Regions from separate parts of the Streptomyces vilmorinianum genome, predicted to be linked through region 3. Evidence: riboswitches for the same ligand, from Rfam matches in the RefSeq annotation. Region 3 holds a riboswitch; each other region holds the start of a gene.
What was found. Region 3 has a riboswitch for cyclic di-AMP ahead of FDM97_RS21955 (M23 family metallopeptidase). Riboswitches for the same ligand answer to the same signal wherever they lie in the genome.

Region 1 (5,164 bases), 3.8 Mb from region 3:
TGGCGACGCGCTCGGAGCGGGCCGGGGCGCCGGTCTTGATCTGGCCGCAGTTGGTGGCGACGGCGAGGTCGGCGATGGTGACGTCCTCGGTCTCGCCGGAGCGGTGGGACATCATGCACTTGAAGCCGTTGCGCTGGGCCAGCTCGACGGCGTCCAGGGTCTCGGTCAGCGAACCGATCTGGTTGACCTTGACCAGGAGGGCGTTGGCGGTGCTCTCCTCGATGCCGCGGGCCAGGCGCTCCGGGTTGGTGACGAACAGGTCGTCACCGACCAGCTGCACCTTGGCGCCGAGCTTGTCGGTGATGGTCTTCCAGCCGGCCCAGTCGTCCTCGAACAGCGGGTCCTCGATGGAGACCAGCGGGTACGCGTCGACGAGCTCCGCGTAGTAGTCCGTCATCTCGGCGGCCGAGCGGGACTTGCCCTCGAACTCGTAGGAGCCGTCCTTGTAGAACTCGGACGCGGCGCAGTCGAGCGCCAGCGCGATGTCCTTGCCCGGGACGTAGCCGGCCTGCTTGATGGCCTCGAGGATGAGGTCGAGCGCCTCGCGGTTGGAGCCGAGGTTCGGGGCGAAGCCGCCCTCGTCGCCGAGACCGGTGGACAGGCCCTTGGTCTTCAGGACGGACTTGAGGGTGTGGTAGACCTCGGTGCCCCAGCGCAGGGCCTCGGAGAAGGACTCCGCGCCGATCGGCGCGATCATGAACTCCTGGATGTCCACGTTGGAGTCGGCGTGCGAGCCGCCGTTCAGGATGTTCATCATCGGAACGGGCAGCAGGTGCGCGTTCGGGCCGCCCAGGTAGCGGAAGAGCGGGAGGTCGGAGGCCTCGGAGGCGGCGTGCGCGACGGCGAGGGAGACGCCGAGGATGGCGTTGGCGCCGAGGGAGGCCTTGTTGTCCGTGGCGTCCAGGTCGAACATCGCCTGGTCGATCAGGCGCTGCTCGGTGGCGTCGTAGCCGACGAGCTCCGGGCCGATCTGCTCGATGACGGCGAGAACGGCCTTCTCGACACCCTTGCCCATGTAGCGGCTCTTGTCTCCGTCACGGAGCTCAATGGCCTCGAACGCTCCGGTGGAGGCACCGGACGGAACGGCAGCACGGCCGGTGCTGCCGTCGTCGAGGCCGACCTCGACCTCGACCGTGGGGTTGCCTCGGGAGTCCAGGATTTCCCGGGCTACGACGACGTCGATGGACGGCACGAGCATCTCCTTCTGGGATGTGACGCTAGATGCATGCGATGCAGGGTCGCTTTGGCCTTGCGACAAGAGCCTAACCGGCTCGGGGCCTCCGGCCAGCCGGGCGCCCGCCCCCTGGGACGAAAAAGGACCCAAGGGCATGCATCCCGGGTCAAAGGACCCCGGAACTACTCATCGGTAACACGGAAACCCCGTCCCGGCGCGCACGGGGGGAAGGGCGCGCCGGGACGGGGTGGTCACCGCGGGAGGGTCGTGGGACCCGCGTGAGCCGCCGGACTCACGCGAGCCGTCGGGCTCACTTCAGGTGAAGCTGCTGGCCCGGGTAGATCAGGTCGGCGTCCTCGACGACGTCCTTGTTGAGCTCGAAGAGCTTCTCCCAGCCGCCCTTGACGTCGTGCGCGGCGGCGATCTTGCTCAGGGTGTCGCCGGCGACGACCTTGTACTCGCCGTCGCCCTTCTTGACCTTCTTGCCGGTCGGGGTGGTGACGGTCTTCTTCGACTCGGCCTTCGGGGCGGTCCGCTGCTCGCTGCGGGTCGCCGGCTGCTCGGCCTGACGCTCCTGCCGCGGGGCGCTCCGCTGGGTGCTCGCCTCGGCGCCGCCCTCGTAGGAGGCGTTGGACAGGCCGACGCCACAGGTCGGCCAGGCGCCCTTGCCCTGGCCGGCCAGGACCTTCTCGGCGATGGTGATCTGCTGCGACTTCGAGGCCTGGTCGGCGGTCGCGGCGTACGCGGTGCCACCGAAGGCGGCCCAGGTGGAGGCCGAGAACTGCAGGCCGCCGTAGTAACCGTTGCCGGTGTTGATGGACCAGTTGCCGCCGGACTCGCACTGGGCGACGGCGTCCCACTCGGAGGTGGTCGCGGCCGAGGCGGACCCGGCGGTCATCAGCGGGGCGGCGACGGCGACGCCGGCGACACCGGCGAGGGCGACGGCGCGGGTGGCCTTGGAGGGACGACGGTGTTTGCCCTTGGCGGAAAACAGCATGGGACTTCTCCTCACCGACGCCTGCGAGGTGAGCTGTCGGGTTCGGGCCATGTGAGTTGCCCGGCCGCGCGACCCAGCGCGCGGCTTCACCCCAAGCCGGTCCGTCGGCCGTCTGTCTCAACGGCCGGGGACGGCACTTACCTTGGGTCCCCCGCTCCTGCCTTCGGCGCGTGACGCGACGACTGTTCCCATCGGCCGGCGGCAGGATTCGGCGTACCGGTCGACGAGGCCCGCGGTGGCGAGCGGTGACGACCGTAGACACAGACCCCGCCGAAGTTCAAAGACGGGCATTGAGGAGAAAACGCCCCTACTCGCCGCCGGACGAAGGGTGTTTACGCAGGTGAGAGGTGACGGAAGCAGAGTTTGCGGACGTGGCGGGCCAGTTGGGACGAAGAGACCCATGTCTCACTTGCACAGAACCGGACATACGACCCCGAACTACTTCGCCTTCTGCGGCAGGCCGATCGTCAGGTCAAGGCTCTGACCAGGGTGAATGAGGTCCGGATCGGCACCGACGGTCTGACGGTTGGCGTCATAGAGGGAGGTCCAGCCGCCGGGGAGCTCGTTCTGCTGGGCGATCTCGGAGAGGCTGTCGCCCGGCTTGACGGTGTATTCGCCCGCGATGCCCGTAGCGTCCGACGTGTCTGTTGTATCCGGATTATTCGAACCCTCACCGCCGGTCACGTCACTTGTCGGCGCGTCAGGCCCGTCGACCGGTGCGGCATGACGACCGGAATCGTCAACCTTGTCCGTAGTGCCCGATTCCTCCTTGGCGGCGTCGCCGCGGTGCTTGCCGGTGCCGGGGGCGGCCGGGGTGGAGGGCGTGACGGAGGTCTCGGGGGTGGCGCCGGAGATCGGCGCGTCCGACGGCGCCGAGGCGTCCGGCGTCGCGGGGGTGGTGGGGCCGGCAGGGGTGGTGCGGGTGGTCTCGGGCTGGGTGGGGACGGCCTCGGGGCCGGCCGGCAGGCCCTCGGTCCGGTTCGAGCCGTAGACCGGCCCGGTGGGCGCCGGCGTGACGGCGGGCCCCGGGTCGACCTCGGGAGCGGTGCCGTCGTTCGTCAGACCGGCGATCGGGGCGCAGGTGTCCCACTGCGTGTCGCCCGCGGCGAGCGCCTTCTCCGCCACCGCGATCTGCTGGGCGCGGCTCGCGTAGTCCGCGCTCGTCGCGTACGCCAGACCGCCGTGACGCTCCCAGCCCTCCTGGGTGAACTGCAGCCCGCCGTAGAGCCCGTTGCCGAAGTTGGCACTCCACTGGCCGCCCGACTCGCACTCGGCGACCCGGTCCCAGGTGGCGGCGTCGGCGGCGGAGGCGGAGCCCGCGGCCAGGAGCGGCAGCGCGAGCGCCGAGCCGGTCACACCGGCTGCGACGACGATGGCGGGGGCCTGACGGGGTCTACGGTGTCGTCCGTTCCCGGAGCGCATGCGGAGTGCCTTTCGCGTGACTGCTGAGGTGACGGTGAACGTAGCGGCATTCGAACGTCAGTAACAAGTCGATGCAGCGGAGATCACGTAAAAGTCACAGTCTTGACGGCACGTCAGTTCGCAAGAGGGGTGAACTCGACAGGAAGCGTGCGCAATCCACGCATGATGAGCCCGCCGCGCCACCGCAGATCGGCCGGATCGGCCCCAAGTCGCAGGTCCGGCAGGCGAGTCAGCAGCGTCGCGAGAGCGATCTGCCCTTCCAGCCGGGCGAGCGGGGCGCCGATGCAGTAGTGGATGCCGTGCCCGTACCCGAGATGCTGGTTGTCGCGCCGGGACAGGTCGAGCGTGTCCGGCTCCTCGAAGCGCTCCGGGTCGCGGTCCGCGGCGGCGAGCACGACGAGCACCGGGTCCCCCGCCGGGATCTCCTGCCCGCCGATGGTCAGCGGCTCCCTGGCGTACCGCCAGGTCGCCAGCTCCACCGGCCCGTCGTAGCGCAGCAGCTCCTCGACGCCCGTCTCCAGGAGGTCCCGCTCCCCCGCCGCGAGCGAGGCCTGGAGCCGCGCGCGCTGGTCCGGGTTGCGCAGCAGCGCGTACACGCCGTTGCCGATGAGGTTGACCGTCGTCTCGAAGCCCGCGAAGAGGAGGATGAAGGCCATCGCGGCGGCCTCGTTCTCCGTCAGGTGCTCGCCGTGGTCGGAGGCCTTGATGAGCCCGGAGATCAGGTCGTCGCCCGGGTCGAGCCGCTTGCGGTGGATGAGCTCGGCGAGATAGCCGCGCATCTTCTTGACCGAGCGCGCGACCCCGCCGCGCGGCCCGCCGCCGTGGCGGATCATCATCCCGGCCCAGTCGCGGAAGTCGTCCTGGTCCTCGCGCGGCACCCCGAGCAGGTCGCAGATCGCGTAGATGGGCAGCGGGAAGGCGAACTCGTGGATGAGGTCGGCCGAGCCCCGCGCCGCGAACCGGTCGATGAGGTCGTCCGTCAGCTCCTGCACCCGCGGGGCGAACTCCGCGACCCGGCGCGGGGTGAACGCCTTCGAGACCAGCCGCCGCAGCCGCGTGTGGTCGGGCGGGTCGATGTTGAGCAGATGCGTCATCAGCTCGGCCTTGCGCTCCCCCGGGATGCCCGTCTTGCCCTTGGCGTGCGCGGGCTCGTCGTGGTGGGCCGGGTTCTTCGACAGACGCTGGTCGGCGAGGGCCTGCCGGGCGTCCGCGTACCGCGTCACCAGCCAGGCCTCGACCCCGCTGGGCAGCTTCGCCCGGTGGACGGGCGCGTGCTCGCGCAGCCAGGCGTAGGCGGGGTACGGATCGGTCGCGAACTCCCAGGTGAAGAGCTCGGGGGCGGGGGGCTTGCTCACCCTGAGACGGTACAAGGTCGCCGCCGGTCCGGCGATGTGATCGTCGTGTGAAGACGCGTGGCCTAGATTCTCCCGAGTGGATGCCCAGTTGATCAGAAGCTCGTTCGCCGTCGTCGAGAGACGGGCCGAGCACGCCGTCACCTTCTTCTACTCCCATCTCTTCTGGAACAACCCGGGCGTCCGCGAGCTCTTCCCCGAGGACATGCGGCCGCAGCG
Region 2 (5,164 bases), 860 kb from region 3:
GTGCGGGATGCGCGTGACCGGCACCCGGTGTCCGGGCGGCGCGCTCCCGCTGTGCCGCGCGCCCTTGACCACCACGACCGGCTTGACCGCGGCCGTGCGCCGGGCCAGCCGGGTGAACTTCCGGGGGTTGCCGATCGACTCCAGGTACAGCAGGACGACGTCCGTCTCCGGGTCGTCGTACCAGTGCTGGAGGAAGTCGTTGCCCGAGACGTCCGCCCGGTTGCCCGCCGAGATGAAGGAGGAGAGGCCGGCGCCCCGCCGGTGCAGTCCGGCGAGGAGCGCGATGCCGATCGCGCCGGACTGGGTGAACAGACCGATCCGCCCGGCCGTCGGCATCTGCGGCGCGAGCGAGGCGTTCAGCCGGACACCGGCCGAGGTGTTGATGATCCCGAAGGCGTTGGGCCCGATGATCCGCATCCCGTACGAGCGGGCCTGCCGTACCAGTTCGCGCTGCCGGTCCCGCCCCTCCGCCCCGCTCTCCGCGTAGCCCGCCGAGAGCACGACCAGGCCCTGCACCCCGTGCTCTCCGCAGTCGGCGACCGCCTCCGGCACCCGGTCGGCCGGGACGGCCACCACCGCCAGGTCCACCGGCTCGCCGATGTCCCCGACGGAGCGGAAGGCCGGCACCCCGTCGAGGGAGCCGGTCCCCTCCGCGAGGGCGCGGTTCACCGCGTACGTACGCCCGGTGTAGCCGGAGTCCAGGAGGTTGCGCAGCACCGTACGGCCGACCCCGCCCGGGGTGCGCCCGGCGCCGATGACGGCGACCGAGCCGGGTGCGAGGAGGCGCTGCACCGAGCGGGCCTCGGCCCGCTGCTCCCGCGCGCGCTGCACGGCGAGCGAGCGGTCGGTGGGCTCCAGGTCGAGATGGAGCCGCACGGAGCCGTCCTCGAAACTGCGCTTCTGGGTGTACCCGGCGTCCGTGAAGACCTTGATCATCTTCGTGTTCGCGGGCAGCACCTCCGCCGCGAACCGTCTGATGTCCCGCTCCCGCGCCACCGCCGCGATGTGTTCGAGCAGTGCGGACGCCACGCCCCGCCCCTGGTGGGCGTCCTGGACCAGGAAGGCGACCTCGGCCTCGTCGGCGGGAGCGCTGGCGGGCATGCCTTGGGCGTCGATGCGGTCGTAGCGTACGGTGGCGATGAACTCTCCGCCGACGGTCGCCGCGAGTCCCACCCTGTCCACAAAGTCGTGATGGGTGAAGCGGTGGACGTCCTTGGCGGAGAGGCGCGGGTAGGGCGCGAAGAAGCGGTAGTACTTCGACTCGTCCGAGACCTGCTCGTAGAAGCTGACCAGTCGGTCGGCGTCATCAACGGTGATGGGCCTGATGCGCGCGGTGCCGCCGTCACGGAGGACCACATCCGCTTCCCAGTGGTCGGGGTATGCGTGTTCAGGCTGTTCCGACGCGCTCTGCATGGGGCAAGCGTACGGCCGGGATACGACAGTGGCACCGGTCGCGCACGCTGTGTGCGCCATGCAAGGTAGGAGGGCCGAACGGCCGTCCCGCCGGGGCCGGAGGTCGGCTACGAGCACCTCGCAACCCGTGAGAGACTGGTCTAGACAACCGCTGAGACTTTGAAGGGCAACACCATGGCTGAGCGCCGCGTCAATGTCGGCTGGGCCGAGGGCCTTCACGCCCGCCCCGCCTCCATCTTCGTCCGTGCTGCCACGGCCTCCGGCGTCCCCGTGACGATCGCCAAGGCCGACGGCAACCCGGTCAACGCCGCGTCGATGCTCGCGGTGCTCGGCCTGGGCGCGCAGGGCGGCGAGGAGATCGTGCTCGCTTCGGACGCCGACGGCGCCGAGGCCGCTCTGGACCGTCTGGCGCGACTGGTCGCCGAGGGGCTCGAGGAGCTCCCCGAGACCGTCTGACCCAAGGACCACACACGAAGGAGCCGCACCGGCCGGAATTCCGGCGGGTGCGGCTCCTTCGTTTTCTCCGCTTTCCAGTAAGAGCACAGTCCATCGGAATTCGGCGCAGCACGAATTCCGCCCGCCGAATTGCTCCCTCTTTGTATACGGCGTGCTCGTTAATTCCGGATGCTCGCCGTGTTTACGACGTGTTGCGAAGCCCTCACACGGCCGCGTTCCGGGCGTTCCGGCCGTTTCAGCCGGTGCAGGACCAGGGAGCGCTCGGCGTGCAGGGCGGTGAGCGTACGGGCGCGTTCGGCGTCGCCCCGCGCCACCGCGTCCACGATCGCCCCGTGCTCGGCCCACGCCTCCACGGGCTGGGCGGGGGTCTCGACCGTGTACATCCAGGCGATCTTGTGCCGCAGCTGGGTGAGCAGGGCCGTGAGCGCCGGGCTGCCCGAGGCCTGGGCCAGGGTCTCGTGGAACCAGCTGCCGAGCGAGCGCAGATCCTCGCCCTGGCCGCGTCTGGCCCGTTCCTGACCCAGCCTGACCAGGCCACGCAGCACCTTGAGATGGGCCTCGGTACGACGCTGGGCGGCGCGCGCGGCTCCGAGCGGCTCGAGGAGCGCCCGTACGTCGAGCAGGTCGGCCGCCTCCTGCTCGGTCGGCTCGGCGACATGGGCGCCCGCGTGGCGGCGGGTGATCACGAAGCCCTCCGACTCCAGCGTGCGCAGGGCCTCGCGGACCGGGACGCGGGAGACTCCGTAGCGGCGGGCCAGCTGCTCCTCGGTCAGCCGGCTGCCGCGCTCGAAGGCTCCGGAGACGATGTCGTCCCGGATCGCCGTGCATACCGAGTGCGCGGGAATGCGCATGTTCGACCTCCGCCTTAATCCGCGCGAAACCCATCCGATTGACGCCTGTTCGCCGGCTCCTCGCCGACTCTTCGGTGACTCTATTGCAGCGGAGAGACATTTCCGATGGCTACCGGAGATCCATGGATATCTTTTGGCCAGCGAAAAGCCCCGGCTCAGTACGAGCCGGGGCTTTTCTGACGCGGGTGGGGCGTGGATCAGACGTTCACGCCGCGGGCGCGCAGGTACGCGACCGGGTTGATGTCGGAGCCGTACTCGGCGCTGGTGCGCGCCTCGAAGTGGAGGTGCGGGCCGGTCGAGTTGCCGGTCGAGCCCGAGATGCCGATCTGCTGGCCCGGGGTGACGGACTGTCCGACCGAGACACTGATGGCCGACAGGTGGCCGTACTGGGTGTACGTGCCGTCGTTCATCCGGATGACGATGTTGTTGCCGTAGGCGCCGCCCCAGCCGGCCTCGACGACGGTGCCGGAGCCGACGGAGACGACCGTGCTGCCGTAGGCCGCGCGGAAGTCGACGCCGGAGTGGCTGCCGGAGGACCAGAGCGAGCCGCCGGCCTTGTAGCCGGTGGTCACGTACGAGCCGGCCACGGGAAGCTGGAAGGAGTTCAGACGCTTGCGCTCGGCCTCACGGGCGGCGCGCTCCTTGGCGGCGCGGATCTCCTTGGCGCGGGCCTCGGCCTTGCGCTTGGCCTCGGCCGCGGCCTTGGCGCGCTCCAGGGCCTCGACGGCCTCGCGCTCCTGCGCGGCGGCCTGGGCGTCGATGGTCTTCGCGAGGGAGTCGGCGGCGACGACCTGGGTCAGGCCGGTGTCCTCGAGGGAGGGAGCGTCCGTGTCGGCGGCGAACGCCGGGGAGGCGAGGGTTCCGATGACGCCGGTGGTGGCGAGCGTCGCCACGCCGGCGAGCCCCGCGCTGCGGCGCGTCAGACGGCTCGGACCACGATGCTTCCCGGTGGCACGGGTGAACGCCATGTAGTGGCTGATCCTTTCCTTCCTTCTCGCCTACCGGGTTAGCTGACGGGTTCGGAGCAGGAAGGTCTCCTACGGGCCCCTCCGCACGCGGTGCGAAGGCGTCCGATTCACCCCAGGGACTTCGTGTGGGTCCCCGGCTCCCCAGGCTCGCGCCTGACGGGGACTCGGCGATGACTGTCCGATGCCGCGGGTGCGGCGGGTGCAACTGGCGAACAGCCGGACCGACGCTAAGCGGATCGTCTTTCAATCACCAAACAGACACGCCCGTTTGTAAGACATGCCACAGGGCATACGGCCACCCTCTGCTGCAATCCGGACAAAGGGGAGGACCCCGACGTACAGTGACGTCGGGGTCCTCGGAACCGGCTCGATCCGGCTCGATCCGGCTCGATCAGCCTGTGACGACGGTGACTTCACCGATACCGAGGGCGCGCACCGGCTCCTCGATCTGGGCGGCGTCACCGACGAGCACGGTGACCAGGCGGTCCACTGGGAAGGCGTTGACGACGGCCGCCGTCGCCTCCACCGTGCCGGTCTCGGCCAGGCGCGCGTACAACTGCGCCTGGAAATCGTCCGGGAGGTGCTGCTCGACCTGGTCGGCGAGCGTCCCGGCGACGGAGGCCGCGGTCTCGTACTTCAGCGGAGCCACACCCACCAGGTTCTGCACGGCCACGTCGCGCTCCGCGTCCGTCAGACCCTCCGCGGCGAGGGTGCGCAGCACCTTCCACAGATCGTCGAGCGCCGGGCCGGTGTTGGGCGTGTCGACGGAGCCGCTGATGGCGAGCATCGAGGCACCGTGTCCCTTGCCGTCCGAGCGCAGCACCTGACCGAAGGCCCGGACACCGTACGTGTAGCCCTTCTCCTCGCGCAGGACGCGGTCCAGGCGGGAGGTGAGCGTGCCACCGAGGCAGTACGTGCCGAGGACCTGCGCCGGCCAGACGCGGTCGTGCCGGTCGGCGCCGACGCGGCCGATCAGCAGCTGGGTCTGGACGGCGCCCGGGCGGTCCACGATGACGACGCGGCCCGTGTCGTCGGCCGTGATCGGCGGGACGGGGCGCGGCTCGGCGGCGTTCCCCGTCCAGACGCCCAGCGTCTCGTCGAGGACCTTGTCCAGATCCACGTCGGTCAGGTCGCCGACGACCACGGCGGTGGCCGTGGAGGGCCGGACGTACGCCTCGTAGAACGCGCGCACGGCCGCGGCGTCGATCGCCTCCACCGTCTCCTCGGTGCCCTGGCGCGGCCGGGACATACGGGAGGTGGCCGGGAAGAGCTCCTTGGAGAGCTGCTTGGCCGCCCGGCGGGCCGGGTTGGCCGTCTCGTGCGGGATCTCGTCGAGCCGGTTGCGCACCAGGCGCTCGACCTCGGTGTCGAGGAAGGCCGGCGCGATCAGGGCCTCGGCGAGGAGGCCGAGCGCCTTGGGCAGCCGGGAGACGGGGACCTCCAGGGAGACCCGTACGCCCGGGTGGTCGGCGTGCG
Region 3 (5,164 bases):
GACATCGTGCGCGTCCATCCCGGCGAGGAGTGGCTCCATGTCCTCGAAGGCCAGGTGCGCCTCGCGCTCGGCGACGCCGTGCACGTACTGGATCCGGGGGACAGCGCGCACTTCGACTCGCTCACCCCGCACCGCATCGGCGCCGCCACCCGCGGCGGGGCCGAGCTGCTCTTCGTCCACACGCTGATGCAGAGCCCCGCCGCCGAGCTGTGCCTCGGCGACGGGACCCCGCATCTGCGCTGAGCCCTTCGAAAGGGGCCGACATGTCCGACAAATCCGTACCGGTCACTGGCGAGGAACGCGGGGGCGGCACGTTCCCCCGCGGGCTCGTGATCCGGCTCTTCGCCTATCTGGTGGCCGGCCACCTCTTCGCGGGCTTCCTCTATCTGCTGTTCATGCTGGGCGGGCAGAACCAGTAGCGGGACAGGGGGAGGCGAGACAGGGAGAGGCGAGACAGGGAGAGGCGGGGCAGGGAGAGGCGGGGCAGGGGGCGGGACTAGGCCTCGGTGACGAGGCGCTCGCGCAGCCGCTCCCGCGTCTCGGGGGCGAGCTTCAGGCCGTCCGAGAAGTAGCGCTCGGTCGTCCCCCAGGTCTGCTCCAGCGTCTCGAACGCCGCCCGCAGATACTCCGCGCGCGCGTCGAAGAGCGGGCCCAGCAGCTCCATCACCTCGGGCGACATGGCGTCCGCGGCGGTGGAGCTGCGGCGCACCTTGTAGCGACGGTGCGGATCGTTCGACTTCAGATAGTCGGCCTCGATCGCCTCGCGCTCGACGCCCACCGCGAGCAGCGAAATGGCGATGGAGAGGCCCGCCCGGTCCTTGCCGGCCGCGCAGTGCATCAGCGCGGGCATGCTGTCCTCGGCCATCGCGTGCAGGATGCGGCTGTGCTCCGCTGTCCGCTCGACCATCATCTTCCGGTATGAATCGGACATTCGGGCAGCCGCCTTGCCGTCGCCGAGGATCTCGCGCAGCTGCTCCAGGGCGCCCGTGCTGACGAGCTTCCAGAACTCCTTGCCGTCGGCCGGGTCGTTGAGCGGGATGTTCACGTTCCGTACGCCGGGAAGCTCGACATCAGGACCCTCCACCTTCCGGTCCGCCGCGTTGCGGAAGTCGAAGACGGTGTGCAACCCGAGGGTGGAGAGGAACGCCGCGTCCTCCTCGGTGGCGTGCGCGAGGTGACCGCTGCGGAAGAGGCGCCCGAACCGCACCGACCCGCCGTCCACGGTCGGCAGGCCGCCCACGTCCCGGAAGTTGCGCACTCCGGTGAGCTCGGGTTCGGTCGACGGGACCTGCGGCAGCTGCTGCGTCACGAGTGCTCCTGAAGGTTGACGGATCGAGATCGGTTCCCGGGGCAATCATCCCGGGTGCGCCTCTTCCCGCCCACCCCGGGTACAAGAATGGGTGTTCTGTCCGAATTGAGCTCTTCGATATAACGCGCCCTGGTTGCAGGGGAGATGGCCCTCGGTGCGTGAGCAGGGTCATAAAGGTGACGGACCGTGCCTGATCGTCTCGGGTAATCCCCGTACGAGAAAAGGAGATCGAGGTCCCGTCATCCACGGAGGGTGACCGGAATTCGGTGCGAATATCACGTCCCGGATTGATCCATGAAATCGACGGCTTGTTCGCGCCGACCCCGCTCGTCTACGGTCACCGTCAATCCGGTCGGACCGCCGAATCCTGCCACCGCCCGGAATTCGCACCCACCCACGTGCGGCAGGAGCGGGGGACCCAGGTAGTACGCCGATCCTTCAGGTCAGGACGGCTCGGGGTGAAGCCGCGTGAGAACGCGGCCGGACATCTCCAGTCCGAACCCGACAGCTCACCTCGCAGGCGACGGAGAGGAATTCGCCATGCCCGCGAAGGGTAAGCACCGCCGTCCCAAGGTCAACCCGATCACACGCGGATTCGTCGCCGCCGGTACGGGTGGCGCCGTCGTCGCCCTGCCGCTTCTCGGTGCGACCGGAGCCCACGCCGCCGACAAGGCCGCCCCGGCTGCCGTGACGCCCGAGCAGGCCGTCGCCGCCATTGCCGCCGCCGCCCCGGCGAAGGCCCCGGCCGCCGCGCCCGCCGCCGCCAAGCCGAAGACGTACCGCGTCGTCCCCGGCGACTACCTGTCCAAGATCGCCCAGGAGCACCACCTCGCCGGCGGCTGGAAGAAGCTCTACGAGGACAACCGGCAGGTCGTCGGCGAGAACCCCTCGCTGATCTTCCCCGGCATGAAGCTCACCCTCGGCGCCAAGTCGACGGCCAAGGCCACGCCCAAGGCCGCCGCCCCGAAGGCCACCACGAAGGCCGCCCCCAAGGCCGCCCCCAAGGCCGAGAAGCCGTCCTCCGCCTCGGGTGAGTCGCGCAGCTCGCGCTCCACCGAGCGCAGCACGGTGGAGTCGACCCAGGCCGCCCCCGCCGCCCCCGCGCAGAGCGTGTCCTCCGGCTGGGTCGCCCCGGTCGGCGGCGGCGTCTCCACCCCGTACCGCGCCTCCGGCTCGATGTGGTCCTCCGGCTACCACACCGGTGTCGACTTCATCGCCTCCTCGGGCACCTCGGTCAAGGCCGTCGGCGCGGGCACCGTGCACTCCGCCGGCTGGAGCGGCGCCTACGGCAACGAGGTCGTCATCCAGCACGCCGACGGCACGTACTCGCAGTACGCGCACCTCTCCTCCCTCTCCGTCTCCGCCGGCCAGACCGTCTCCGGCGGCCAGCAGATCGGCCTGTCCGGCTCGACCGGCAACTCCAGTGGTCCGCACCTGCACTTCGAGATCCGCACCGGACCGAGCTACGGCTCGGACATCGACCCGCTGGCCTACCTGCGCCAGCACGGTGTCGGCATCTGACGCACACCCAGCACCCGACGGGCCCGGCACCTCTGTGCCGGGCCCGTCGCGTGTCCGGAGTATTCCGGCTTGGCGGAATCTTGACCGGTGGCGTATCTCACCCGGCGTCAACCCCTCCTTACGGTCGCGTAGGTCACACCTGTAAGGGAAGGATGTGCTCCCGTGGCAGACGATTCGAGATCAACAGACATGAACGTATTCGGGTCGTACGCGGCGATCGGTGACAGCTTCACCGAGGGTGTGGGAGATCCCGGGCCCGACGGGAAGTACGTCGGCTGGGCGGACCGCTTCGCGGTTCTGCTCGCCGACCAGCTGCCGGAGCACGACGCATTCCGTTACGCCAACCTGGCCGTACGCGGCCGCCTCCTCGACCAGATCGTGGAGGAGCAGGTCCCCAGGGCGAAGGAGCTCGCCCCGGACCTGGTGAGCTTCTGCGCGGGGGGCAACGACATCATCCGCCCCGGCACCGACCCCGACGACGTCGCCGAGCGTTTCGAGCGCGCCGTGGCCGAGCTGACCTCCGCCGTCGGCACGGTCATGGTGACGACCGGCTTCGACACCCGGGACGTACCCGTGCTGCGCCATCTGCGCGGCAAGATCGCCACCTACACGGCCCATGTCCGGGCCATCGCCGACCGCTACGACTGCCCGGTCCTGGACCTGTGGTCGCTCAAGTCCGTGCAGGACAGGCGGGCTTGGGACGACGACCGGCTGCACCTGTCTCCCGAGGGCCACACCCGGGTCGCGCTGCGCGCCGCCCAGGTCCTCGGCATGGAGGTACCGGCCGACCCGGACCAGCCCTGGCCGCCGCTGCCGCCCCGGGGCACGCTGGAGGTGCGCCGCGACGACATCCACTGGGCCAAGGAGTACCTCGTCCCGTGGATCGGCCGGCGGCTGCGGGGCGAGAGCTCGGGGGACCACGTGGAGGCCAAGCGCCCGGACCTCATGCCCCTCTGATCACCGACGGGCTCCGTTCGGGGATCCGCTCCAGGACACCGCCGGCGAACACGTCGTACAGCGGCAGCGTCTCCAGGTGGACGTAGCCGATGTGGCAGTCGCAGACGGCGAGGGGGCAGGCGCGCGGGCGCAGGGCGGCGCGGTACGAACCGTCGTAGAGATTGCCCAGCTCGGCCTTCACGAAGTGACAGCGCCGCCTCTTGGGAATGAGCATCGCCCGCGAAGCCGACCGGTGGAGGGGAGAGAAACGGGCGTCGGCAACGGGAAAGGTGAACGCGCGTTCTCGTGTTCGCTGGTTGTGGTGCCCTTGTCCTGATGCGGGGACGGATGTGCGTCTGTCGTGCGTACGGTCTCGTTGTGGGGGCCGGGGCGAGCGACCGGGCGTGAGAGGGAGGGGGTGTTGTCGTGTCGGTGGCGGGGGAGGGCGGGCATGCCCGGTACACGTACCGGCTCCGTGTGTCGTCGACGGCCCGTACGGAGCTCCTGGCGGAGTGGGACCGCTGCCGGTGGATCTGGAACGAGTGTGTGGCCCGGTCTAAGAAGGCCCTCGCCGAGAACGAGAACTGTGGTCCCGCCCGGCTGGACAGGATGCTGACCGGGGCCCGCGCTGTGACGCGGTGGCTGGCCGAGGGCTCGTCGGTGCCGCAGCAGCAGGTCATCCGCGACTTCGCCAAGTCCCGTGTCAAGGCGTTGAAGGACATCAAGGACCGCCTGCCCGTGCGGCGGCGTGCGGGGATGCCCCGGTTCAAGAAGAAGCGTGAGGCCGACCCGACCCTGAACTACACCCGGCGCGGCTTCCGGTTGAAGGAAGGGCGCCTGCACCTGGCCGGGAATATCGTGCTGACGGTGGTGTGGTCGAGGGACCTGCCGGCCGAGCCCTCCAGCGTGCGTTTGTACTGCGACAGCGTCGGTCACTGGTACGCGAGCTTTGTCGCGCCTGCCGAGGTGCAGCCTCTGCCGGAGACGGGTCGGGTGATCGGAATCGACTGGGGTGTGAAGGAGACCGCGACCACCACCAGCGACGCCTACGATCTCCCGCACGCCGGACACGGCAAGCGAGGGCAGGCTGAGCTGACCCGGTACGACCGGATGATGGCCCGCCGTAAGCCCGCCAGGGGGCAAGCTGCGTCGAAGGGCTACCGCGAAGCGAAGAAGTGGCGGGCGAAGAGCTACGCGAAGATCGCGCGCCAGCGCCAGGACACCGGGCGCAAGTGGGCCAAGAACGTCGTGACCGACCACGACGTCATCGCCGTCGAGGACTTCAGGCCGAAGTTCCTTGCCAGGACGTCGATGGCCCGCAAGGCAGCCGACGCCGCGATCGGCGCCACCAAGAAGGCCCTGACTGAGATGGGCCGCAAGCACGGGCGGGATGTGCGT
Region 4 (5,164 bases), 1.7 Mb from region 3:
AGGCCGCTCATGCAGCATCGCTACGTCCTGCCCGAGTTCACCGAGCGCACGTCCTTCGGCAGCCGGACCCTCGACCCGTACTCCAAGCTGCTCGAGGAGCGGATCGTCTTCCTCGGCACGCCGATCGACGAGACCTCGGCCAACGACGTCATCGCCCAGTTCCTGCACCTGGAGTACGCCGATCCGGACCGGGACATCTCGCTCTACATCAACTCCCCCGGCGGTTCGATCAGCGCGATGTCCGCGATCTACGACACGATGCAGGTCGTCACCTGTGACGTGGAGACCACCTGCCTCGGCCAGGCGGCGTCGACCGCCGCCGTGCTCCTCGCGGCCGGGGCGCCCGGCAAGCGGCTCGCGCTGCCCGGGGCCCGGGTGGTCCTTCAGCAACCCACGACCGACGAGCCGTTGCAGGGGCAGCCCAGCGATCTCGACATCCAGGCACGGGAGTTGCTCCGACTGCGCGCGATGCTGGCCGGGATGCTGGTCACCCACACCGGGCAGAACCGCGAGCGGATCGAGGCCGACATCGACCGGCTCACCGTCCTCGACGCGCCGGCCGCCGCCGCGTACGGCCTGGTGGATCACGTGATCCAGAACCGCGGGGCGTCCGGCGGCGCCGGGGCACGGTGAGCCGGAGATGGTTCCCGAGCTGCCGCCACTGCCCGCTCTGACGCGCGCCGAGGGCGAGTTCATCGACGCCTACCTCGAAGTCGTCGATCTCCTCGGCCGGATCAATCCATCCAGGACATCGCATACCTATGGGGCGCTGCGCGCGGCACAGGCCCTGGTGGGGCGCGCGACCGCGCTGCGCGACGCGCTGACGGTGATGCATATGCGGGGCGAGAGCGAGGTCCACGCGGAGACATTGGCCCGTGCGCTGCGCGTGTTGGACGGGGAGCGCCGCGCGGGGCGGGTCACCGTGCCCGACACACGCGCGAGTTGACATTTCCGCGTGTCGTGTCGACGTCCACTCGGGCCAGAGAAGCGGCAGAAACCCTCCCTCGTTCGGCGTAGTCGACGAATCGACTTATGTGCGGGGTGAGTTGCGCAACAGGTGTACACATCTGGCGGAATCGGACGTTCCACCCCTGGTGCGGGGCTCGTCGGCCAAACCTCCGACGATCACGAAACATGCCTGTCCACCCGAATGGATCAGTCGTGAGGAGCCTCACATAACGCCGTTTCGGCTCGGATTTCGCCCCGGGTGTGGGTCAAGATCCCTCACGACGACAAGCCCCCGCCACCGCGGCGGGGCGGTCCGGGCGGACGCCGAGTCCTGCCGCTGTCCCGGATGTCTGGTCGACAGGAGTGGATCGGCAGGAGTGGAGGACCCAATCAGTACGGGACGACCGAGCAGTGGGGCCGTTCCTCGGGGTGAAGCCGCAGCCGCGGCCGGGCAACTTCGCCAGTCCGAACCCGACAGGTCATCCTTCACAGGCGGCTGACGAAGGGTTGCGCATGACTGCGCAGATTCATGTCCCGTCCCTGCTGTCCCGGGCCGGAGCCGTCTCGGCTCTCACCCTCGCCGCCGTCGGCGGCACGATGCTGGCGCCAGGCGCCGCACCGGAGGCCCAGGCCGCGACCGCGTACGCCGGCAAGGCGCTGGACATCGCGGCATCGAAGAAGGGATCGCCCTACAAGTACGGAGCGGCCGGCCCGACCCGGTTCGACTGCTCGGGGCTCACGCTCTACTCGTACAAGAAGGCGGGCAAGTCGCTGCCCCGTACCGCGCAGCAGCAGTACAACCAGACCCGGCACATCGCGGCTTCCGGCCGGCAGAAGGGGGACCTGGTCTTCTTCCACTCCGGTGGGAGGGTCTATCACGTGGGCATCTACGCCGGGAACAACAAGATCTGGCACTCGCCCAAGAGCGGTTCCTGGGTGAAGCTCGACAAGATCTGGTCGTCCAAGGTGTATTACGGCAGGGTCCGATGATCCGCTGACCGATGCCCTGCCGGGCGGGGGTGCGGTGGCGCCGCCGCAGCTTCGCCCGGCGGCGTCGCCTCAACTCCCGGCGAGCGGAGCCGAGAGCAGCGAAAGCCCCAGGGCGGCGAGCGCGCCACCCGTCACCCCCTGCACGGTCCGGGCCGTCCGCGGCCGCCGCAGCCAGTGACCGAGCCGGTCCACCAGGAGCGCCACCAGCGGGAACCACAGCAGGGCGAGGACGACGACGATCGACGCGAGCAGCAGCGTACGTGGCAGGACGGCCGCGCCGTCCGGCACGAACTGCGGCAGCAGGCTCAGAAACAGCACGGGGGCCTTGGGGTTCAGGACGTTGGTCAGGAACCCCTGGCGCAGCGCCCGTCCGGCGACCCGCTCCCCCGCCCGCGTATCCGCCCGCGTATCCGCCCGCGTATCCGCCCGCGCATCCGCCTGCGCTCCGCCGCTCGCCCGCAGCGCACCGCCCAGCGCCCGCACGCCGAGGTAGAGGACGTACGCGCCACCGGCGATCTGCAGGGCCCGGTAGAGCACCGGTACGGCGATCAGCACCGCGGCGAGCCCCGCCACCGCCAGCGCGGTGTGCACCACGAGCCCGCCCGCCACACCGACGCCACAGGCCACTCCGGCCCGGCGCGAGGCGAGAGCACTGCGGACGACGACGGTGAAGTCCGCGCCCGGCATGGCCACCATGCCCGCCGCGACTCCGATGAAGGCGATCAGCTGTCCGTCCATGAGCCCAGCGTGCCCGCCGCGAGCCTTTAGGGTGTAGACACAATCTTCTGGGTCTGCCCAAAGGAATCCTTTATGCAGGATCTGGTGAGGCTCGCGGCGCTGGTGGCGGTGGCCGAGGACGGCTCGATCACCCGTGCCGCCGCCCGGCTCGGCTACACCCCGCCCGCGCTCTCCCAGCAGCTCGCCAAACTGGAGCGGGAGGCGGGCACCCCGCTGCTCGTCCGCCACCACCGCGGCACGCGCCTGACGGCTGCGGGCGAACTGCTCGTCACCCGGGCGCGCCGGGTCCTGGCCGAGATGGAGCGGGCCCGCCACGAGCTGGCGCAGCTCGCCGGCCTCTCCGGCGGGCGCCTTCGGGTCGGCACCTTCACCACCGTGGGCATCCATCTGCTGCCGCCGGTCCTGAGCGCGTTCCGCCGGGCCCACCCGGACGTGGAGTTGACGGTCGCCGAGTACGAGCCACCGGGCGGGGTCCATGCCGTGGCGTCGGGCGAGGTCGATCTGGCGCTCACCCATGCCTACGAACCGGCGGAACCGGCCCCGCTGCCGCCGGGGGTCGAGCTGGAGCCCCTGCTGGTCGAGGAGTTGGTGCTGGTCACGGCCCCGGGCCATCAGCTGGCGGAGGCTTCGGGCCGCCTGCCGATCGCGGAGCTCGCCGGCCGGCCGCTGATCAGCAGCGCCCCGGACCATCCGCCGCGGCGGGGCGTGGAGGGCGCGCTCGCCCGGGCCGGCGCGACCGCGTCGGTGGTCTGCCGTACGCCGGGCTACGCCCTGGTGTGCGCGCTGGTCAGCGCGGGGCTCGGGGTGGCGGTGGTGCCGGAGATGGTCGCCTCGATGGCGGTGTCGCCCCTGGGCGTACGGGCGTTGGAGCCGACGTCGTTCCGTCGCACGATCTCGGTGGCGCACCGCGGCGAGGAGTCGGGCCCGGCGGCGCGGTCTCTGCGGGCGCTGCTGCGCGGCGGATTCGGGAGGGTGCCCCCAGGCCGCCAGGCGCCCTAGGAGCTGTCCGGCCGATCACGTGGTGACGGCCATCGCCCCGCAGGAGAAGCCGACGCCGTAGGACAGGAGAAGGGCCCCGCGTTCGCGTCCTCGATCACCGCCTACTGGGCCGGGCGCGCCCAGCAGGGCGTTCCCGAGCTGCGCCGGTACCGGGAGCAGGCCCTGGAAGTGGGACGGCGTGGGAGGCCTACCGTCGCGGGTAGCCACACTCTGACCTCGCCCTGCTGTTCGGTATCGACCGCTCCACCGTCACCCGGGCGGCCGTCCGCCACGGGGCAGAGGTGACTCCCAGCGCAACCGGCCCGGCCCCACCCAGCCTCACGCTCGCCCCGTCACATGGCTCACCCCGCCCCGTGGCTCACTTCAGCACCAACAGCACCGCCAGAGCGACGAGGAGGGAGTCGATCCGGTCGAGGAGGCCGCCGGAGCCGGGCAGCCACCGGCCGGCGTCCTTGGCACGGGCGCCCCGCTTGACCATCGACTCCAGCAGGTCCCCGAGCGGGCCGCCGACCGCCACGGCCACCGCCGTCTGCCACGTCAGGGAGGACAGCACGGCCAGCGTGAGGAGACCGGCCGCGGCCCCGGCCAGCGTGCCGCTCCACCGCTTGGCGGGCGACAGCGGGGAGAGCCGGGGTCCGCCGAGACGGCGACCGGCCGCGTACGCGACGATGTCGGCGATCGACACGGCCACGAACAGCACGAGGCCGAGGGCGCCGGACGATACGAGGCCGGCCAGAGCGCCCAGCCACACGAGCCCCAGCAGGCCCGCCCCCAGGCGGCGGAGTCCGTGCTCCGCGTCGCCCGAGAGCAACGGCACCCCAGCGATCGCAAGCGCCCCGGCCGCTGCCACCCGGAGCACCTCCCCGGGGGCCAGCCAGGCGGTCAGGACGAGTCCGACGATCGCCGCGCCCAGCACCGCCCGGTCCACCGGCCCCAGCCGGAGCAGCCCGCCGAACTCCGCCACCGCGACCACGCCGACCACGGCCGCGAGCACCGCGATCCCCGGTGGACCCAGCCAGAACGCGGATGTCACCAGGGGCACTCCGAGCGCCCACACGCACCAGCGGACCATCAGCTCACGGCGCCGGGTCGCCGCCACCGCGACGCCCCCGACCGCCAGTGCCCCGCCGAGGTACGGCACGAGACCGGCGACCGTCGTCACCGGGAAGCCCGCCCCGGCGCGCCCGACACCACTGCGGCCGGCGCGCGCAGCGCGTCCAGGGCGCTCCGGCACGCCGCCACGATCCGCGCGTTCTCCGCCGTGTCGCGGACGGCGATCCGGACGGTCCGCCCCTCGTACGCCGGGGACATCGGCGACAGGTCACGCAGGAACACGTCGTGCCGCCGGCACTCGCGCACCAGCCGCGCCGCGCTCGGTCCGTCCGGCGGCAGGGTCACCGTGAGGAAGTTCGCCACCCCCTCGTCGACCGAGGAGAACCCGTCCAGCTCCGAGAGGTCGTACGCCAGTCCCCGGCGCAGCACATGGGTG

Region 1: linked by a shared signal. The riboswitch ahead of FDM97_RS04315 (LysM peptidoglycan-binding domain-containing protein) and the one ahead of FDM97_RS21955 (M23 family metallopeptidase) in region 3 are both predicted to bind cyclic di-AMP.
Region 2: linked by a shared signal. The riboswitch ahead of FDM97_RS25745 (M23 family metallopeptidase) and the one ahead of FDM97_RS21955 (M23 family metallopeptidase) in region 3 are both predicted to bind cyclic di-AMP.
Region 4: linked by a shared signal. The riboswitch ahead of FDM97_RS13935 (C40 family peptidase) and the one ahead of FDM97_RS21955 (M23 family metallopeptidase) in region 3 are both predicted to bind cyclic di-AMP.

Annotation. Positions count from the first base shown of each region.
Region 1 is NZ_CP040244.1:892,871-898,034, reverse strand. Features, by position in the region: gene eno (phosphopyruvate hydratase) at 1-1,192, opposite strand, end outside; gene FDM97_RS04315 (LysM peptidoglycan-binding domain-containing protein) at 1,485-2,171, opposite strand; cyclic di-AMP (ydaO/yuaA leader) riboswitch at 2,175-2,350, opposite strand; gene FDM97_RS04310 (LysM peptidoglycan-binding domain-containing protein) at 2,610-3,593, opposite strand; gene FDM97_RS04305 (cytochrome P450 family protein) at 3,707-4,948, opposite strand; gene FDM97_RS04300 (globin domain-containing protein) at 5,025-5,164, shown strand, end outside.
Region 2 is NZ_CP040244.1:5,543,199-5,548,362, forward strand. Features, by position in the region: gene FDM97_RS25730 (GNAT family N-acetyltransferase) at 1-1,413, opposite strand, end outside; gene FDM97_RS25735 (HPr family phosphocarrier protein) at 1,588-1,869, shown strand; gene FDM97_RS25740 (GntR family transcriptional regulator) at 2,028-2,720, opposite strand; gene FDM97_RS25745 (M23 family metallopeptidase) at 2,918-3,688, opposite strand; cyclic di-AMP (ydaO/yuaA leader) riboswitch at 3,702-3,868, opposite strand; gene FDM97_RS25750 (M16 family metallopeptidase) at 4,080-5,164, opposite strand, start outside.
Region 3 is NZ_CP040244.1:4,686,253-4,691,416, reverse strand. Features, by position in the region: gene FDM97_RS21965 (helix-turn-helix domain-containing protein) at 1-243, shown strand, start outside; gene FDM97_RS35955 (DUF6126 family protein) at 264-419, shown strand; gene FDM97_RS21960 (tyrosine-protein phosphatase) at 497-1,309, opposite strand; cyclic di-AMP (ydaO/yuaA leader) riboswitch at 1,691-1,847, shown strand; gene FDM97_RS21955 (M23 family metallopeptidase) at 1,850-2,830, shown strand; gene FDM97_RS21950 (SGNH/GDSL hydrolase family protein) at 2,993-3,787, shown strand; partial or broken gene FDM97_RS21945 (STM4011 family radical SAM protein) at 3,774-3,983, opposite strand; gene FDM97_RS21940 (RNA-guided endonuclease InsQ/TnpB family protein) at 4,193-5,164, shown strand, end outside.
Region 4 is NZ_CP040244.1:2,967,764-2,972,927, reverse strand. Features, by position in the region: gene FDM97_RS13945 (ClpP family protease) at 10-633, shown strand; gene FDM97_RS13940 (hypothetical protein) at 641-946, shown strand; cyclic di-AMP (ydaO/yuaA leader) riboswitch at 1,286-1,458, shown strand; gene FDM97_RS13935 (C40 family peptidase) at 1,462-1,938, shown strand; gene FDM97_RS13930 (LysE family translocator) at 2,008-2,676, opposite strand; gene FDM97_RS13925 (LysR family transcriptional regulator) at 2,749-3,675, shown strand; gene FDM97_RS13920 (phosphatidate cytidylyltransferase) at 4,034-4,837, opposite strand; gene FDM97_RS13915 (pyridoxal phosphate-dependent aminotransferase) at 4,834-5,164, opposite strand, start outside.